DNA from 3 places in the Paenibacillus lentus genome. Region 2 is predicted to be linked to each of the others. Evidence: riboswitches for the same ligand, from Rfam matches in the RefSeq annotation. Region 2 holds a riboswitch; each other region holds the start of a gene.
The links. A riboswitch is a leader RNA that binds a small molecule or an ion and turns the genes downstream of it on or off. The one in region 2 is predicted to bind cobalamin.
Positions count from the first base shown of each region.

Region 1: linked by a shared signal. The riboswitch ahead of metE (5-methyltetrahydropteroyltriglutamate--homocysteine S-methyltransferase) and the one ahead of EIM92_RS20610 (ABC transporter substrate-binding protein) in region 2 are both predicted to bind cobalamin.
Region 3: linked by a shared signal. The riboswitch ahead of EIM92_RS01185 (anaerobic ribonucleoside triphosphate reductase) and the one ahead of EIM92_RS20610 (ABC transporter substrate-binding protein) in region 2 are both predicted to bind cobalamin.

Region 1 covers NZ_CP034248.1:3,835,623-3,841,637, reverse strand. The annotation lists gene hrpB (ATP-dependent helicase HrpB) at 1-2,391, shown strand, start outside; gene EIM92_RS17260 (response regulator) at 2,444-3,085, shown strand; gene EIM92_RS17255 (replication termination protein) at 3,282-3,641, shown strand; cobalamin riboswitch at 3,735-3,932, shown strand; gene metE (5-methyltetrahydropteroyltriglutamate--homocysteine S-methyltransferase) at 4,066-6,015, shown strand, end outside.
Region 2 covers NZ_CP034248.1:4,537,894-4,543,908, reverse strand. The annotation lists gene EIM92_RS20615 (methyltransferase domain-containing protein) at 107-1,063, shown strand; cobalamin riboswitch at 1,134-1,389, shown strand; gene EIM92_RS20610 (ABC transporter substrate-binding protein) at 1,581-2,606, shown strand; gene EIM92_RS20605 (FecCD family ABC transporter permease) at 2,603-3,649, shown strand; gene EIM92_RS20600 (ABC transporter ATP-binding protein) at 3,646-4,431, shown strand; gene cobT (nicotinate-nucleotide--dimethylbenzimidazole phosphoribosyltransferase) at 4,494-5,585, shown strand; gene cobU (bifunctional adenosylcobinamide kinase/adenosylcobinamide-phosphate guanylyltransferase) at 5,582-6,015, shown strand, end outside.
Region 3 covers NZ_CP034248.1:225,233-231,247, reverse strand. The annotation lists gene nrdG (anaerobic ribonucleoside-triphosphate reductase activating protein) at 1-504, opposite strand, end outside; gene EIM92_RS01185 (anaerobic ribonucleoside triphosphate reductase) at 501-2,477, opposite strand; cobalamin riboswitch at 2,653-2,888, opposite strand; gene EIM92_RS01180 (MurR/RpiR family transcriptional regulator) at 3,039-3,869, opposite strand; gene EIM92_RS01175 (DUF8171 family membrane protein) at 4,085-4,957, shown strand; gene EIM92_RS01170 (ABC transporter ATP-binding protein) at 5,038-6,015, shown strand, end outside.

The sequences.
Region 1 (6,015 bases), 700 kb from region 2:
GGACAAGGCATCGTTATGCTGGAGCCGCGGCGACTTGCAGCGCGATCAGCAGCGGTTTATATGGCTCAGCAGCTTGGTGAGCGCGTTGGGGAAACGGTAGGTTATCGAATTAGAACGGAAAGCAAAGTATCTAGCCGGACGAGGATTACGGTCGTCACGGAGGGGATTTTAACGCGGATGCTTCAGCATGATCCGGCTTTGGTGGGGATTGGGCTCATAATTTTTGATGAATATCATGAGCGAAATTTGCACGCGGATATCGGATTGGCATTGGCGTTGCAAAGCCAAGAGCTGCTTCGCGATGATTTGCGGCCGCTAATTATGTCGGCGACGCTTAATGCGGAGCCGTTGGTTGAACTGTTAGGCGGGGCGGCTGTAATCCGCAGCCAGGGGCGGGCGTATCCGGTGGAGACCAGGTACGCGGATGCGCCGGCAGGCGCAGCTCCCTTAGAGCAAAGAGTAACGCGCGCGGTACGTGGCGCGCTTGAGCGGCATGAAGGGAGCTTGCTAGTTTTTCTACCCGGCGCGAAGGAAATTCGCCGGGTGGAGCGGTCGCTGGTACCGGTGGTACCCAGCGACGTGCTTGTAGCGCCGCTATATGGCGCGCTGCCTGCGCAGCAGCAGCAGCGGGCTATAGCGGCAGCGCCGCCGGGCAAGCGCAAGGTGGTGCTTGCCACGTCGATCGCGGAGTCAAGCCTGACGATCGAAGGCGTGACGGTGGTGATCGACAGCGGCCTGCGGCGTACGGCGCTGTTCTCTGCCCGCACCGGCATGAGCCGGCTCGTTACGGTGCGGGCAGCCCGCGATTCCGCTGACCAGCGGCGGGGACGAGCCGGGCGGACAGCGCCCGGTGTGTGTTACCGCCTGTGGAGCGAAGCGGAGGATCGGCTGCTGCCAGAGCGGACGGCGCCGGAGATGCTGGAGGCGGATTTGACGCCGCTTGCGCTTGAGCTGGCGGCTTGGGGAGCGAGTTCGCCCGAGGAGCTCGCTTGGCTTGATCCGCCGCCGGCGGGGCCGTATCGGCAAGCTGTTCGATTGCTGCAGCAGCTAGGTGCGTTGGATGGAGAAGAACGTATTACCGAGCATGGGCGAAGGATGGCTGAGCTTGGACTTCATCCCCGCTTAGCGCATATGCTGCTTAAGGCAGCGGAGTTAGGTATCGAGCGGCTGGCATGCCTTCTGGCTGCGTTGTTGGAGGAACGTGATTTGTTAAGGGGCTCGGCGGCGGTCCGAGAGGATTGTGATATTCGTAACCGACTGTCTTTGCTTATGAATTCGGAGGGTACTCTTCATGAGAACGGCAATCCCGATCATCAGGTAGAAGATAGAGATATTCAGCGGATCCTGACTATGAGCAGACAGTATGAGCGGAGGCTGGGGATCGAGCAGCGGGCGAGCTCCGAAGCTTCAGTGGGTCCCGGTGAGGATAAGTGGCATCTTGCTTGCGGAATATTGATATCTTTCGCATATCCGGATCGCATCGCGGGGCGAAGAGCCGATGGAAGGTACATACTGCGAAACGGCCGAGGGGCGGCATTTGCTAGGAAGCAGCATCTTAGCGAGGCTTCGTATCTTGCCATTGCTGAGGTGGATGACGAGGGAACCGAGGGACGTATTTTATTGGCTGCTCCAGTGAAACTGGCGGATTTAACGAAGCATTATAGCGAGCATATAAAGGAAGAAAGAGTGTCGGAATGGGACGAGGAGGCAGGGACGGTTCGCGTTCGCCTAAGGGAGACGTTGGGAGCAATCGTGATCAAGGAGCGCCCGGTGCAGCCTGTGGCTGAGGATTTTGCACAGGCTATACTGCATGCTGTAACTTCACAAGGGGTTCATATTCTGCCCTGGAATGATAAGGCGCGCCAATTGCAGGCTCGCGTCCTTTTTTTGCGCAGGCAAAACGAGCGCTGGCCGGACTGGTCTGATGCGGCACTAGCGGATCGTGCCGAGGTATGGCTTGCGCCTTATATTGCAAATTTTCGAAAGCGCTCGGATTTGCAAACCTTATCACTATTGACGATTTTGGAGAATGAACTGGGATGGGAGCTCCGTCAGGAGTTAAATGCCGAGGCGCCGACGCATTTGATCGTACCTAGCGGCTCCAAGATCCTAATTCACTATGATCAGGGAGATGTGCCGTATGCAGCAGTTCGCTTACAGGAAGTGTTCGGAATGATGGATACGCCACGTATCGGTTATGGGAAGGTTGCGCTTATTATGCATTTGCTTTCCCCCGCAGGGCGTCCTGTGCAAGTTACGGCGGACTTGCGAAGCTTTTGGGATAATACGTATTTTGAAGTGAAGAAGGATTTGAAGGGCCGTTATCCCAAGCATTATTGGCCGGATGACCCGTTACAGGCCACGGCGACGCGACGAGTTCGTCCGAAATGAGTGGTGGGCAGTAATTATGAACTAATGATCATGACATAAAGGAGATTGGGCCATGAAGGTGAGAGTTTTAGTCGTCGACGATCATCCGCATGCTCGCGAGGCTATTGGTGAGATTTTATCGGATGACAAGAGCTTTGAAATCATCGGCTATGCAGAAAATGGGGATGAAGCCCTGCTGCAGACTGAATTATGGATGCCTGATCTAATTCTGATGGATATTCATATGCCAGGAAAAGATGGGTTGGAGATGACGAGAGTAATCAAGCTGAAGTATCCTTATGTCAAAATTGTACTCATTACGGTTTCCGACGATGCCGCACATTTATTTGAAGCGCTGAAGCAAGGGGCACAGGGCTATTTGCTTAAAAACCTGGAGCCGGGGACCTGGCTGCAATATTTGCGGGCAGTCGCCAGTGATGAAGCACCATTGTCCAGCGAATTGGCCTATCGGATATTGCAAGAGTTTCCGTTGTCTAAAAAGAATAGTAACGACGATCATCCTCTTACGAGTCGCGAGCGTGAAATTTTGGATTGGGTGGCGAAAGGGATGACCAATCGAGAAATCGCTAAGGAATTGCATATTTCCGATCAAACGGTTAAAAATCATCTGAAAAACATTTTACAAAAATTACATTTGGAAAATCGTGTTCAGTTGACGAGATATGCGATGGAGCAAGGCTGGATCAATCACTAGGCCTAATTTATAATATTTCAATATATGAAAAATTCACAACAATAAGATAATAATATATTTCCTTTGCTTCGCTCGCAATTACTTCTTCTACCCACGTCCCTTGCATCTATCAGAATCGTATCAAAGCGCATGTAGCCGCTGTTGTGAAAATTTCATAACTGCTCTATACTTTTTGATAGGAGCAGGAGGTGAGAGAATGGCTTTTATGATTGCGCAGCGGGCGTATATAAAGCTATATTTAATCACGATGGTAGAACAGAGAAGGGGCTATGGCTACCAGATGCTTGAAGAGTTGAAAGAGGAGTTTAAGCCATTCGGCTACAATCCTCCACAAAGTGAAATTTATCGGGCGCTTCATGAACTGGTGCAAGAAGGGGTACTCTACCGGACAAAGCAGTTGAAGGGGAATGACCCTAGTGTTGATTTTCAGGAAATCGTGCTTTATCATTTCACCGATGATGGTCATGAGAAGGCAGATCTTTATAAGAAGCAAGTCAAAGCCGATTTAGACCGTTGTATTGGAATGTTGAATAAAGCTGTAGCCGATAATTATTAGATTTTGCATGTTTTTGCATAATTATTCGATAACTAATCCGATTTGTATTGTATTATTTGTTAACTTGAAGTAACATAAATTTTATATTCATAATTGAATATTTTGGGAACAGGTGCTTCAGTTGGATTCAAATTGAAGCTTAATAGGGAAGTCCGGTGTAATCCCGGCGCGGTCCCGCCACTGTAACAGAGGAGCTGGAAGCGATAGTGCCACTGATGATTATTCATTGGGAAGGTTGCTGTCCAGTCATGATTCTGAAGCCAGGAGACCTGCCTGTTCTGCCAGCACTGATGTACCTACGGGAGATAGGGAGGTGTTAAAGATTCGAGCCATCGCATGTCTTGACGAAGGTCCTCTTTAGCCATTCCAGCTAAAGGGGATTTTTTTGTTGCTGAATAAACATACACTGGGGAGGTATAAAACAATGAGTCATACGGTTAAAAGTGGAAATTTAGGCTATCCGAGAATCGGTGGCCAACGGGAATGGAAAAAAGCGATTGAAGCTTACTGGGCGGGCAAATTGGAAGAGCAGCAGCTGCATGAGCAGCTGACGCAGATCCGGCTTAACAATTTGCAACAGCAACGGGATCAGGGACTTGAGATTATTCCCGTAGGAGATTTTACGTATTATGACCATGTTCTGGATATGGCCGTGATGTTTGGTCTAGTACCGGAGCGGTTTACGTATAATGGTGGCGAAGTACCGCTGGATACGTATTATGCTATCGCACGCGGAAATAAGGAAGCGACAGCCAGTGAGATGACGAAGTGGTACAATACGAATTATCATTATATTGTTCCAGAACTTGGCGCAAGAAAACCGCAGCTTACGGTCAATCGACCGCTTGTCGCCTATCGGGAAGCCAAGGAGAAGCTGGGTATTGAGGGCAGACCGGTACTGATTGGATTATACTCCTTCCTTAAATTATCGAAGGGTTTCAATGAAGCTACCGAATGGGATCACTGGGTAAGCCAGCTTCTTCCTTTATATATTCAGATTCTAAAGGAGCTGATCGCAGAAGGCACGGCTTGGGTTCAATTTGACGAGCCATCTTTAGTGACTTCAGTAACCAACGAAGATATAGCTCGCGTAAAAGCGATTTATGAGAAGATTCATCGTGAAGCTCCAGAAATTTCGATTCTATTACAAACGTATTTTGAAGCGATTGATCGCTACGAAGATGTTGTTTCACTGCCTGTGGCCGGGATCGGCTTGGATTTCATTCATGGCGGAGACGGTAACCTTGCTGCCCTTCGCAAATTCAGTTTTCCGCGGGGTAAGACATTAGGTGCCGGAGTCGTTGATGGTCGTAATATATGGAGAACCGATTTGTATCGCCAAGCTGAGCTCCTGCAGGAAATTTTGACATTAGCACCTGATGCGGACATTGTCGTTCAGCCGTCCTGTAGCTTATTGCATGTCCCTGTATCTGCTAAGCAGGAGCAGGAATTAGACACTGTACTTCATGAGGCTTTGTCTTTTGCAGAAGAAAAACTGGATGAGATTGTCGCGTTAAGCAAAGCGGTTAATCAAGGCATCGAAAGTGTTAAGTCCGCTTTTGAGAATAATCGCATCGCTCTGGACAATTTGGCTAAGGATCCTGCCCGGAACCGTGCCAACGTCTCGGCTGCGGTTCAGAAAATTTCAGCGGAGCCGGCCGTAAGAGATAGCGAGTTCGTGGTTCGCCGTAAGAAGCAGAAGGAGAAGTGGCATCTGCCTGTCCTTCCAACAACGACGATCGGCAGTTTCCCGCAAACGGCAGAAGTGCGTTCAGCCCGTCAGAAATGGCGCAAAGGCGAGTGGAGTCAGGAAAAGTATGATTCTTTTATTAAGGAACATATCCAGAAGTGGATTTCCCTGCAGGAGGAAATCGGTATCGATGTACTGGTGCACGGCGAATTTGAAAGAACCGACATGGTGGAGTTCTTTGGTGAGAAATTACCGGGCTTCGCCTTTACTAAAGGAGGCTGGGTTCAATCCTACGGTACTCGCTGCGTAAAGCCGCCGGTCATCTACGGAGATGTTGATTTCGATCAGCCGATGACGGTGAAAGAGACCGAATATGCTCAATCATTGACAAATAAACCGGTAAAAGGAATGCTGACTGGCCCGATTACAATTCTGAATTGGTCCTTTGTGCGCAGTGATTTGTCGCGGGAACAGGTAGCATATCAAATCGCGCTGGCACTGCGTAAAGAGGTTGAAGCTCTAGAACAGGCAGGCATTGAGATGATTCAGGTAGACGAGCCGGCACTGCGCGAAGGGCTTCCCCTGAAGCGGGAGGATTGGAACGGGTATCTGGACTGGTCGGTCAAAGCGTTTCGAATTACGACCTCTACAGTTCGCGATACTACGCAAATTCATACACATATG
Region 2 (6,015 bases):
CGGTACGATTGCCAGGGCTAATAGTTAGAGGTTACTGTGCAGGTGTTATTAGCCAAGGGCTTAAACAGCGTAATCCAGGAAGATGAAGGTGGAGGCATGAATCACGATGTGTAGAGATGGTATTGATCGGTATATTTATATTTATGCCTGTCATGACAATGAGCGGCGGCTGTGTGAAATGGAGCTGGAAGCTTTGTTTGGGCAGCGTCCGGGAAGCGCAGGGTATGTAGAAACGACTAGGCAGATTGATCTGAGCCGAAGCCCCTTTATTTCTTCTCGAATGGATATATTATTCACGGGAGACAGCTTGGACAGCATTGCAGCGCAAGTCGCTGAGCTGCGTTTGAATGATAGAACCTTTAAAGTTATCTGTATGAAGCGGGGAGATTTACGGACCTATGAAGAGCAGCGTGACATCGAGCGGCAGATAGGGGGGCGAATTCGCGGCAAGGCGGAAATGCGCAGACCGGACATAACTTTTGGGCTGATCTCAATCCGTGGTCATTGGTCGATTGGGATTTTCCATGAAGCGGAGCCGGTATGGCTTCGTCATAAAAATAAGCCGCGCAATTATTCCACCGGGCTCAGTACGCCCGTAGCTAGAGCATTAGTCAACATAGCGGTTCCTGATCCGCATGCCGTGAAGGTGATTGATCCATGCTGCGGGATGGGGAATGTGATGGTTGAGGCGTTATCTATGGGGATCGATATTGTAGGCAGGGATATTAATTCGCTGGCTGTTCGGGGGGCGAAGATGAATTTACGGCATTTCGGGTATGACGATGGAAGGGTTATTCTAGGTGACCTGAATGAAGTGAACGAGCCTTATGATGCAGCTATCGTGGATATGCCCTATAATTTATGTTCCGTTCTTTCTCCGGAGGAGCGTCAACAAATGCTGGGCAGCATAGAGCGTTTTAGTCAAAGAGCTGTCATCGTGTCGACGGAACCGCTTGAGGAGGAACTGACTCGATCGGGCCTTATGATTCGTGATTACGGAACGGTCAGAAAAAGTTCTTTCATTAGACATATTTGGTTATGTGAGCCGCGGCAGAGGGTATAAATGATTGTCAGATGGGCGGTTTTCGCCTATAATCCATTACAGACGCTAATGCTAGAATGCTTAGTGAAATGAATGGAAAGAATCCGTAGGTCCCGAATCGGCAGTTGATCCACAACTGACGTCTCGGGTTAAAAGGGAAGCCGGTGAAATTCCGGCACGGTCCCGCCACTGTAAACAGGGATGAAGCTCATAATGCCACTGTCATTCGTTGAATCACCGCTATAGCCAGCGCAGTACGCCTGGATTGGAGTGAAGCTTCGAGGATGGGAAGGCGAGCTGAATCGATAACCTGGAGTCAGGAGACCTGCCTACGGGAAGAAGAGACGTTCCTTCGAGGAAAGGAAGACGTTCTGCTGATAGAGCTATATACTGGACAAGCCGGATGCTTGAACAGTGTGTATAGTCTTGTAGACGTAGCCCGATCCTGAGCGGATGGGGTTTTTCTTGTTTCCCTCAATTTTCCATTTAATAGCTAAAATTTATGGGTATTAAAAGATACCGATAAGGAGAGAGAAGGATGGATAAATTTAGGCATTATTGGGGTATTTTGGTTTTAGTAGTTGTACTCGTAGTGATGGCAGCGTGCGGCAAGGACACTAAGGACACGCAAGACAATAACGCAACCAGTACACCTGCCCAGCAGGAGCAGAGCAATCAAACGGGACAGAGCGAGCAGGAGCAGCCAGCATCCGATGCGCAAAAAACAACCTATCCTTTGACGGTGACGGATTCAACAGGTGCGGAGTTTACTTTTGAGGCTGCTCCTCAAAGGATCGTATCGCTGGCTCCTTCTGAGACGGAAGGATTATTTGCTTTGGGTCTTGATGAACAAATCGTGGGCGTATCTGACAACGACGATTATCCCGAAGCCGTAAAGGATAAGCCAAGAATGGGCGGTTCCCAGGTTAACGTTGAGGCCGTCATCGCCGCAAAGCCGGATTTGGTTGTGGTGGTGGGCAGCCTGATCGACCCGGCAACCGTTAAAAGCTTAACCGATCTTGGTGTTAAGGTTTATCAGTCCAACCCGAACAAATTGGAAGAAACGCTGGCTCATATTAGAGCAATTGGCGAGATCACTGACCGGAAAAAAGAAGCTGAAGAAGTGGTAGGGCAAATGGAAAAAGAACGCGATCTCGTATTGGATGCTGTTAAAACGTTAACGCCGGATCAACGCAAAAAAGTATACATTGAGTTTTCGCCGGGCTGGACGGTCGGTAAAGGCGAGTATATGGATGAATTGATCACGCTGGCTGGAGGCGAGAACGTAGCATCGGATCTTGAAGGCTGGAATGAAATTAACGAAGAAAATATTATTAAGGCTAACCCCGATGTTATTTTATTTGGCGGGAACATACGCTATGAGGACAATAAAACGATCGGCGAAATGATCAAGACTCGCGGTGGTTGGGATCAAATCACGGCCGTCAAGGAGGATCGGGTTATTGGGATTGATGATAATTTATTAAGCCGTCCCGGCCCTCGCGTTACTCAGGGGTTAATTGAAATTGCCAAAGCCATTTATCCGGAATTGATCCCGCAATGACGAAGAAATTGGCAGGATACGCAGTGGCGGGCATGATACTTCTGGCTGTTACTTTGCTGATTTGTATCGGCGTTGGATCCGTCTTTCTGCCCACCGGCCAGATTATAGGTATTTTGCTTCAGCAGCTGCCAGGAATCGGCAGCTTGATAACATCAGATTGGGATATATCGGCAGAGCAGATCGTTCTGCAGGTTCGGTTGCCACGAGTACTTCTGGGCATGTTAGTCGGAGGTTCACTCGCAGTGGCCGGTGCCGCATTTCAAGGTGTGCTTCGCAATCCGCTGGCTGATCCCTTTACATTGGGCGTTTCCTCGGGAGCTGCGGTCGGTGCTGCCACACTTATTTTTTTTGGCTGGCAGTTTTCGTTGGTCGGTGTATTCACGCTCCCGATAGTTGCGTTTGTAACAGGTGCATGTACACTGCTTGTTGTCATGTGGCTCGCTAGGGAGAACGGAAAAATCCCGATTGAGAGCCTCATTTTGTCAGGTGTGGTTATGCAGTCTTTTCTAGGGGCGATTGTGTCGTTTTTAACGGCAATGTCGAAGAAGACTATCAATGAAATTATGTACTGGACAATGGGGAGTTTAAGTTTGCGTGGATGGTCGTATACGATCATCCTTCTCCCATATTTGGTCATTGGAATGCTGTTTTTGTGGAGTAAAGCCCGTAGCTTGAACCTGCTTGCATTGGGAGAACGTCATGCGGCTCACTCCGGGCTGAATGTCGATCGAACCAAGGTGCTTGTACTGCTGGTAGCTACTCTGATGACTGCGGCTGCTGTGTCTGTGTCTGGGGTGATCGGCTTTGTTGGGCTGGTCATACCGCATATGATCAGACTGATGACCGGTCCGGACTATCGTTTGATTATTCCGCTCTCCGCGCTTGGCGGGGGAATCTTTATGATGTGGAGCGATCTTGCAGCCCGAACGGTGCTTGCCCCTACAGAAATACCGCTTGGTGTTGTTACGGCATTTGTGGGCGCTCCCTTCTTTGCTTATTTGCTATATCGTAATAAGAAGCGGAGAATGGAGGAGCTGCAATGATTCATGTTCAAGGCGTATGCAAGACCTATGGTCGGCAAACGGTGCTAAAGGGAGTCGATTGGCATGTTCAGCGGGGAGAGTTCTGGGGCATCATCGGGCCCAACGGCAGCGGAAAAACGACGCTGTTAAACCTCTTGTCAGGTGTTGAGAGACCGGAGGCTGGGGATATTTCGCTAGTGGGCAAGTCACTTCCATCTTATGGACGCAAAGCTTTGTCAAGGAAGCTGGCTGTACTTCAGCAGGATGGTTTGCCGCCGATGGCTTTTCCAGTGCGTCAGGTTCTGGAAATGGGCAGATTTCCTTTTCAAAACTGGCGGGGACAAGAAACGGGAGACGGTGCGGCGGCGTTGCTTGACGAGATCGTAAACCGCCTAGACCTGCAGGGACTGGAGAACAAGCCATTGCATGTGCTGAGTGGCGGGCAGAGACAGCGGGTTGCACTTGGCAAAGTGATGGCGCAGCAGCCGGAGGTCGTCCTGCTGGATGAGCCGACGACATATCTCGACATTCACTATCAAATGCAGTTTATGGAATTGATCTCCAGCTGGCAGCAGGCTGAACAATTAACCGTCATTGCAGTAATGCATGATTTGAATCTGGCTGCATTGTATTGTGATAAGCTGCTTGCATTGCGTGAAGGAAAGGTCGTGGCCAGAGGAAAGCCGAGTGAAATTATTGCCCCGGAAATAGTGAAGTCACTCTTTGAAGTGGACTCTTATGCCGTGATGCATCCGGATCGCCAGGTACCCCAACTGCTGTTGCGAAACGAGCACGGGATCTAGCAGGAAGAGTGGCTGTTAATGATTAGTTGTGCTGAAGTGAAATTAGAGGAAGGGGTTATAAAATGAGTTATTCCGTTTCAGACGTTATCAAGTTAGTATCGCCTTTGCAAAGGGAGGCTTCGGCAGCGGCAGCGGAGCATTTGGATCGTTTGACCAAGCCGCCGGGCAGCCTTGGAAAGCTGGAGGCGCTGGCGATTCAGCTTGCTGGAATCACAGGACAAGTGAAGCCAAGCTTTGATAAGCGTGCAATTATCGTGATGGCCGCAGACCATGGTGTATGTGAGGAAGGGATTAGTGCTTTTCCGGCTGAGGTTACTCCACAAATGGTATTGAATTTCTTGGCTGGCGGGGCGGCAATTAATGTGTTTGCCCGTCAAGCAGGTGCTGATGTACTGTGTGTGGATGTCGGAGTTAATGCCGAGTTGAGTCACCCGGATCTGCTTGTTCGTAAGGTTAGAATGGGAACGGCCAATATGGCTGCTGGTCCAGCGATGAGCCGTAATGAAGCAGAGGCCGCTCTATTGACTGGGGTTGCTGTCGTAAAGGATGCTGTGGATAAAGGTACAACATTGTTCGTGACAGGTGAAATGGGAATTGGCAACACAACAGCCAGCGCTGCGGTGATGAGCGTGCTGACGGGCATTGCTCCTTTGGAGTGTGTGGGAAGGGGTACAGGCATCGATGAGCAGACATTGCATCACAAAGCCTCTGTAGTTGAGCGGGCTATCGCGTTGAATCAACCGGATGCCCAAGATCCACTGGATGTCCTATCCAAAGTGGGTGGCCTGGAAATTGCAGGTTTAACTGGTGTCATATTAGGCGCAGCAGCTTATCGTTGTCCTGTCGTTATCGATGGATTTATTTCCAGTGTAGCCGCTTTAATCGCTAAGGAATTATGCGCGGAGACGGTAAATTATATGGTTGCTTCCCATCATTCGCAGGAGCCTGGGCATATTCAGGTATTGCGGGCGCTTGGCCTCTCTCCGATGCTTGAGCTTGATATGCGGCTTGGAGAAGGAACCGGAGGCGCCCTTGCGCTTCATTTGATTGATGGAGCCTGCCGGATTATGAAGGAAATGGCTACCTTTGAAAGTGCGGGAATTTCCTCAGGCGAGCCATCGGCTGGCATGGATAATGGAGTGAATACAAAGTGATCGTCATGGTGACGGGCGGAGCTCGCAGCGGAAAAAGCAGCTTTGCCGAACGCTGGTGCATGAAGCATGCTGGCAGGGCGTATTATATCGCCACAGCTCAAGCCTTCGATATCGAAATGGAACAGCGGATAGCATTGCATCGTCAGGGGCGAGAGACGACAGATTATAGTTGGGAGACGATCGAAGAGCCGCTCCAACTAGGCGATTTGCTGACGAAGCTAAGCGATACTGGGCGGGAGGCGATGGGGGCAGCGCATTCTGATCCTGAAGTCGAACCCTCTCCAGCTGTACTGATCGATTGCTTGACGCTGTGGCTGTCTAATGTTCTGCTCTCTGTTGGCGAGCAAACGGATGGTGAGGCCAAGGCAATGGAGGAAATAGATCGGCTGATGGAAGCGATCGCCAGTTATAACGGAACTATAGTGGTGGT
Region 3 (6,015 bases), 980 kb from region 2:
TGGTTGCCATTCGACAATGCTGTGGTGCGACAGGCTTGCTGGAATGTCGATCAGTCTTTGATTGGAGCTGCCGCGATAGAGTAGGGAGGGATCCCGTAACTCATCGGCGTAGCGCCCATCTACTAATACTTGGCAGCGGCGTAGCAGTTCATATTCCGGTGACTTCACGTCTTCGATTAGCTCTTCGAACGTATAACCGCTGTAAATCCAGACGGATACAGGGCCTGCTGCCTCGCGCAAACGGTCGAGGAACGCACTGACCTCCCCCGCCGAGAAAAAAGGGTCTCCCCCGAGAATCGATAGTCCGCTTAATAACGGATTGCCAGCGATGTCCCGGATAATTTCCTGTTCCCGTTCAGGGGTAAAGGGTTCGCCGTAGTTAAAATTCCAGGTGGCCGGACTGAAGCAGCCTTTGCAGTAATGGCGACATCCGCTGATAAAGAGCGCTGCTCGCAATCCTTCACCTTCATTAATCGATTCCGGGTAATAGCCGCAAATGTTCATGTTGAATGCTTGAGACGATCGCGAACCTCAGCCTGCTTGGCGGCATTAAAGCGCGTCTGGAAGTCCCCGGTTAAATACCCGGTCACGCGCCGCAGCCGACGAATATGGACGTCTTGTTCGCTGGCGTTGCAGGATGGGCAGACCGCACCGATAATACCTTCAAATCCACAGCCCGAACAGCGGTCGATCGGATGGTTGATGCTGAAATAGCTGACTTGCTGCGACAACGCGTACTGAATGATGCGCAGGAATGCAGCCGGATTGCTGCGGGCGTTGCCATTAAGCTCAATGTAAGAGATCGCTCCTGCATTGCATAACCCGTGAAAAGGGGCTTCTAGCTCTATTTTTTTAGCTGCACTGATATCGTAATATACCGGAATGTGAAAAGAGTTCGTATAATATTCGCGGTCCACAACCCCTGGTACCTCACCATAGTTGGCCCGGTCTTTCTTGGTGAATTTACCGGATAAGCCTTCGGCTGGCGTAGCGAATAAGGTAATGTTCAGATTATGGCGCTCGCTCTGGCGGTCGCAATAATCACGCATAAAGGCAATCACGTCGTAGGCTTTATTATATACCTCGGCATCTTCGCCGTGATGTTTGCCATACATGGCTTTCATGCATTCCGCGAGCCCGATGAAGCCGATTGACAAGCTGCCGTGTTTGAGCAAATCACCAACCGTATCTTCGGGATTCAACTGCTCGCCGCCTTCCCATACGCCTTCCCGCATCATGAAGTCGGATGCCTTCGCTTTCTGGGACGCTTGAATTTGGAAGCGGTGCAGAAGCCCGTCCAAAGCGATATCCAGATAGCGCTCCAGCTCACGGTAGAAGCCTTGCTCGTCTGCAGTCTGCCGCTGCCCCAATACAATACCGTGCTCCAGGCCAAGCTTGACCAGGTTCAAGGTGTTAAAGGACAAATTGCCTTTGCCGGAAAGATGGTTGCGGCCGAAGCGGTCGCTCAGCACCCGCGTGCGGCAGCCCATCGTAGCGAATTCGGTATCCGGGTTCTCCGGATCGTAATACATTAAGTTGAGCGGAGCATCCAGGTTGGCAAAGTTCGGGTAGAGACGCTTTGCGGAACATTCCGCCGCCTTCAGGAACAGCTCATAGTTGGGTTCGCCTGGCTGCTGGTTAATGCCTTGCTTGCATTTAAAAATCTGAATTGGAAAAATCGGTGTTTCGCCGCTGCCAAGCCCGCGCATCGTTGCGGTGAGCAGAGAGCGGATGACAAGCTGTCCTTCTATAGAAGTACAGGTGCCGTAGTTGATGCTCGTAAATGGAATTTGCCCACCCGCCCGGCTCGACATCGTATTGAGATTGTGAATGAGGCTTTCGGCGGCCTGCAGCGTCTCGCTCTCGGTCTCTTTAAGCGCATATTTGAAGGCTCTCGGATACTGCGCCTGAAGATCGCCACGAGCCATGGTGATGAAGCCGTAATCCGCATCCATGTCGCCTTCTTCGAAGTAATCCAAGCCCTTGCGGAAATATTTGCTGAAGGATTTGGTCACATAAGGCGCCAGATCGTGATCGAGTTTGTTGGCGGATACGCCGCCGTATTGCGCATTTTGCTGGGACTGAAAAATGATCGCCACAAGTGCCATCGCCGTCATGATGGAGTTCGGCGGTCTTACACTGCCGTTACCAGTATTGAATCCCTCCCGCAGCAGCTTGTCGAATGGAATGAAGATGCAGTTTGTCGTCCCAATCGCATATTGATCCAAGTCGTGAACGTAAACAAAATTGTCTTGAATCGCCTGAACGAGCTGTTTAGGCATGACGAAGTGACCTGCATACCATTTCGCATACTCGCTGCCGAACTTGCTCATTTTCCCGGAGAAGCTTTCGCCATTCAGATTGGCATTCTCGCGCAGAACTTCAAGGTTGCGGCTCTCCACGATTTCTTCTCCTAATGTAATAACTTCCTCCAACATGTCTTGGCGGCTTGCATAAACCTGATTCATAATCGCCATAACAAAGTTTCCCTCCCGAAAAACTAGACATTAAAAGCATATAAAAAGGCATTTTCGACCATGCAAGGTTGAAAATGCCCGAATGCGCGTTGAAATTTTCATCGGCTCAGTAAAGATTGATGAAAGTCTATGTAATCTGCAAGCGGACACCTACCTGTTCCTCGCAGGTTTATTTGGTGTCAATGGAAAGCGGGCAGGTCTCCTGGCTTCCGGACTCTTCGCTAACGCCTTCCCGCAGATGGCTGGCCATCTCCAGTGGCTTCTTGTTAGTGAAGCATTACAAGGATGTTGGAAAACAACTCCCTGAACGTCCGGTCACAGTGGCGGGACCGCAGCGGTTTTGCACCGCACTTCCCTTTTAAGCCCCAGCCTCGTATTGATGGCTGGATCACCCGGTTCCACTATATTTGGTTGTCTGCAACTAAGATTACCCCAATATATAGTGTTTGTAAACAGGTGTCTTCACTAGCAGGAGGTTGAAAAATCATGAAAAAACAGTTGAAAGCAATCCTGGTGCGGCGAGTGGGGGACGGAGGAAGACATTAAAAAAATTGTGAACATTTATCGCGGCAGCTCATGGTCGTACTTTTTGCGCAGTTGGTTTAATTGTTCCAATTTATGCAGGTGGAGATCTTGGTTTTTCATCCCGGCAGCAACGATTAAGTTCTCTACCATAAACGTCGGGGCGATCATCGAATGGAATTCCCAGATCTCTCCACGGCTGGTATACAGGGTAATATCGCTTTGACCCGAAAAGTCGGAGACGAGGCGATCGGTGATCAGCAGTGTAAGGTAGCCGCGTTCTTTGGCATGCTGGATGATCACCCTGGCTTCTGGCAGCAATCGGACGAAGCCGAAGAGGACGACGACATCTTCGTCGGTGATATGGAGCAGATCCTCGAATAACTCGCTGCCCCCGCGATCAAGATGGTGCATGGATAGACCGAAGCGGCTGAGGCGATAGTGCATCAGGTGGGCCAGACCGGACGAGGGACCTGGGCCATAGAGGTATATCCTTCTTGCCGTGACGATAGCATCGACCGCCGCTTCAAATGCTTGCTGGGAATAATACTGCAGCGTGCTTTCCAGGTGCTCCACGCTCGAAGCGAACAGTTGTCCGGGAAGGGAGTTCGCGTCTGCTTTACTCATGATGTTCTTCATTTTAGCGGCGGGGGTAACTTCCAAATGCTCGCGCAGCTGATTTTTGAAATCTTTAATGTTTTTAAACCCGACAGAGCGCCAAAACCTCGATACAGAAGCAATGCTGAGTCCCAGAGTATCGGCGATTTCCTGCTCGGTTAGAAAGAGTACGGTTTGCATATTTTTTTGAATATAGTCGGCAATTTTATATTGACCCGGAGATAAGGAATCTACATTCCAGTCCATGTTCATGAGGTTGGCCTCTCTTTCTATACCTGATGAGTGAGTTGATAGCACTAGATTAACATAAAAGGGAGAGCGGGGGCATGAAATTCAATCAAAAATGATATATTTTTTTCACTACTGGATAAAATGAAATAAATTTTACATATCATTTACACGATAGGGATGGTCGCTTAATAATTCCTCTTTATAGTGGAGCTATCTAAGGCTAGGAGGGGAAGTTAGTGGCTCAATTAAGGCAAAGATATGTGTTAACCCAATCACAAAAAATGATGGTATTTATTCTTTCGATGTCGCTATACGGTCTGTCCAATATGATCACCGAGCTTATTCCGTCGGTTCGGTTGGGGCCGATCGAGCTGTCGGTGGAATATTTTGCGTTCATTCCGCTGACGCTGTGCATTTTGTTTCATCCGTTCTATGCGGCGGTTGGTGCTGCGCTGGGCGAAGTTATTTTTGGCGAAATTATGCTGGGGCAGTTCGGCGGACTTGGCGAGCTGGAGAAGTTTATCGCCTTCTCGCTAGCGATGTTCATTGCTGGAACACTTGTCAACGATCCAAAGAACCGCAGGCAGGTGGGCGTGGCAGCCATGACCGGAGTCATTATTCACCAATTTATCAGCTGTACGGTCGATATTGCTAAGGTATGGATTGGTGTTGAAGAGTTTGAAGCAGTCCCCGGATTGGCGCAAAGCGTCGTCGTGGTTGAAGGAGTGGCTTTTTTGAACGATGTATTGTTCTCAGGTATTCTGTTCGCGTTACTGCCAACGCTGTACCTGGTGCCTCGACTGTACGGTAAAATCGAACCGCTGCTTGGCATGAAACCTAGAAATAATAAGATGAAATATTCACTGGGTGAAATTATCGCCCCTAGGTTAATTGTCGTTTCCATTATACTAGCTCTTTTGGCAGCCGTAGCTGAATTTCTCTCGGAATCTGATATGGCGCTCATGGAATGGGATGCGGATTACCTAAACAGTATTGGCGGTTGGTTCGTATGGGTTAGTATCGGGGCTGCCGCCGTAGTGGCATGTCTTACGATTTGGGTGCTGGTTCGCCGGGGGAAGCGGTCGAGAACAGCAGGAACCGGGATCTAAAGCAGGATGGAGGGTAAGGCATGGTTGAACATAGGACTGAATGGAAAGAAACAGATATATCCGTGACGAAAAATTCCGTGATGAAAAATTCGGCGCCTGATTGGATCGTATCTGTAGATAATGTTACCTTTACATATCCTGGCTCAGAGGTACCTGTCTTGAATGGGGTAACATTGCAAATTAAGCGCGGCGACTTCATCGCCGTCATCGGCGGTAATGGCAGCGGAAAATCAACGCTGTGCAAGACGCTAAACGGACTAATCCCTCACTATTATGTCGGAGATTTCGAAGGGAGCGTCCTTGTGAACGGGCTGCAGACTCTGGAGCATGATGTTGCCCAGCTATCGCGCCATGTAGGGTATGTGTATCAGGATTTTGAGAATCAACTGATACGTCCGACCGTGCTGGATGATGCCAGTTTTGCTCCGCTGAATTATGGGTTCGAGGATTACCTGGAACGTGGATTACAAGCGTTACGTTTAGTTGATCTAAATGTTGACCCGAAGGAGTTCATCTGGCAGTTAAGTGGGGGGCAGAAGCATCAGTTGGCTTTGGCGGGAGCCGTCTCGCTGGATCCGGATATTCTCATTATTGACGAGCCGGTTGCCCAGCTTGATCCGCGTCATGCCCAGGATATCTATGATCTTCTTAAGCAGTTGAACGAGCAGTATGGGAAAACGATTATTGTCATCGAGCACCATACGGAGTTTATCGCCGAATATTGCAAACAGGTTGTGCTGTTGAACCAAGGCCGAGCGGTGTGGTCGAAGCCGGTAAAGGAGGCGCTTCTGGAACTGGAGCAGCTGCGGGCCAGCCAGATCTATCCTCCGCAGGTGACTCAGGCTGCCGACAAAGTGGCGGAAGCTGCCGGGAAAGGCGGGAGCGGGCTAAGTAGGGCCGAGTTAAGGGAGGATATTACCAACTTGCCTAAGATGGGGTTCGGTTCCCAGATCGCTGGTGGATCGAGTGATGTGGGAATGGGTGTCGGCGCACCCTATCCTGTAACGCTGGACGAGGCGGTTGACTACTTCCAGCGGTTGAGGATATCGGAACAGCTA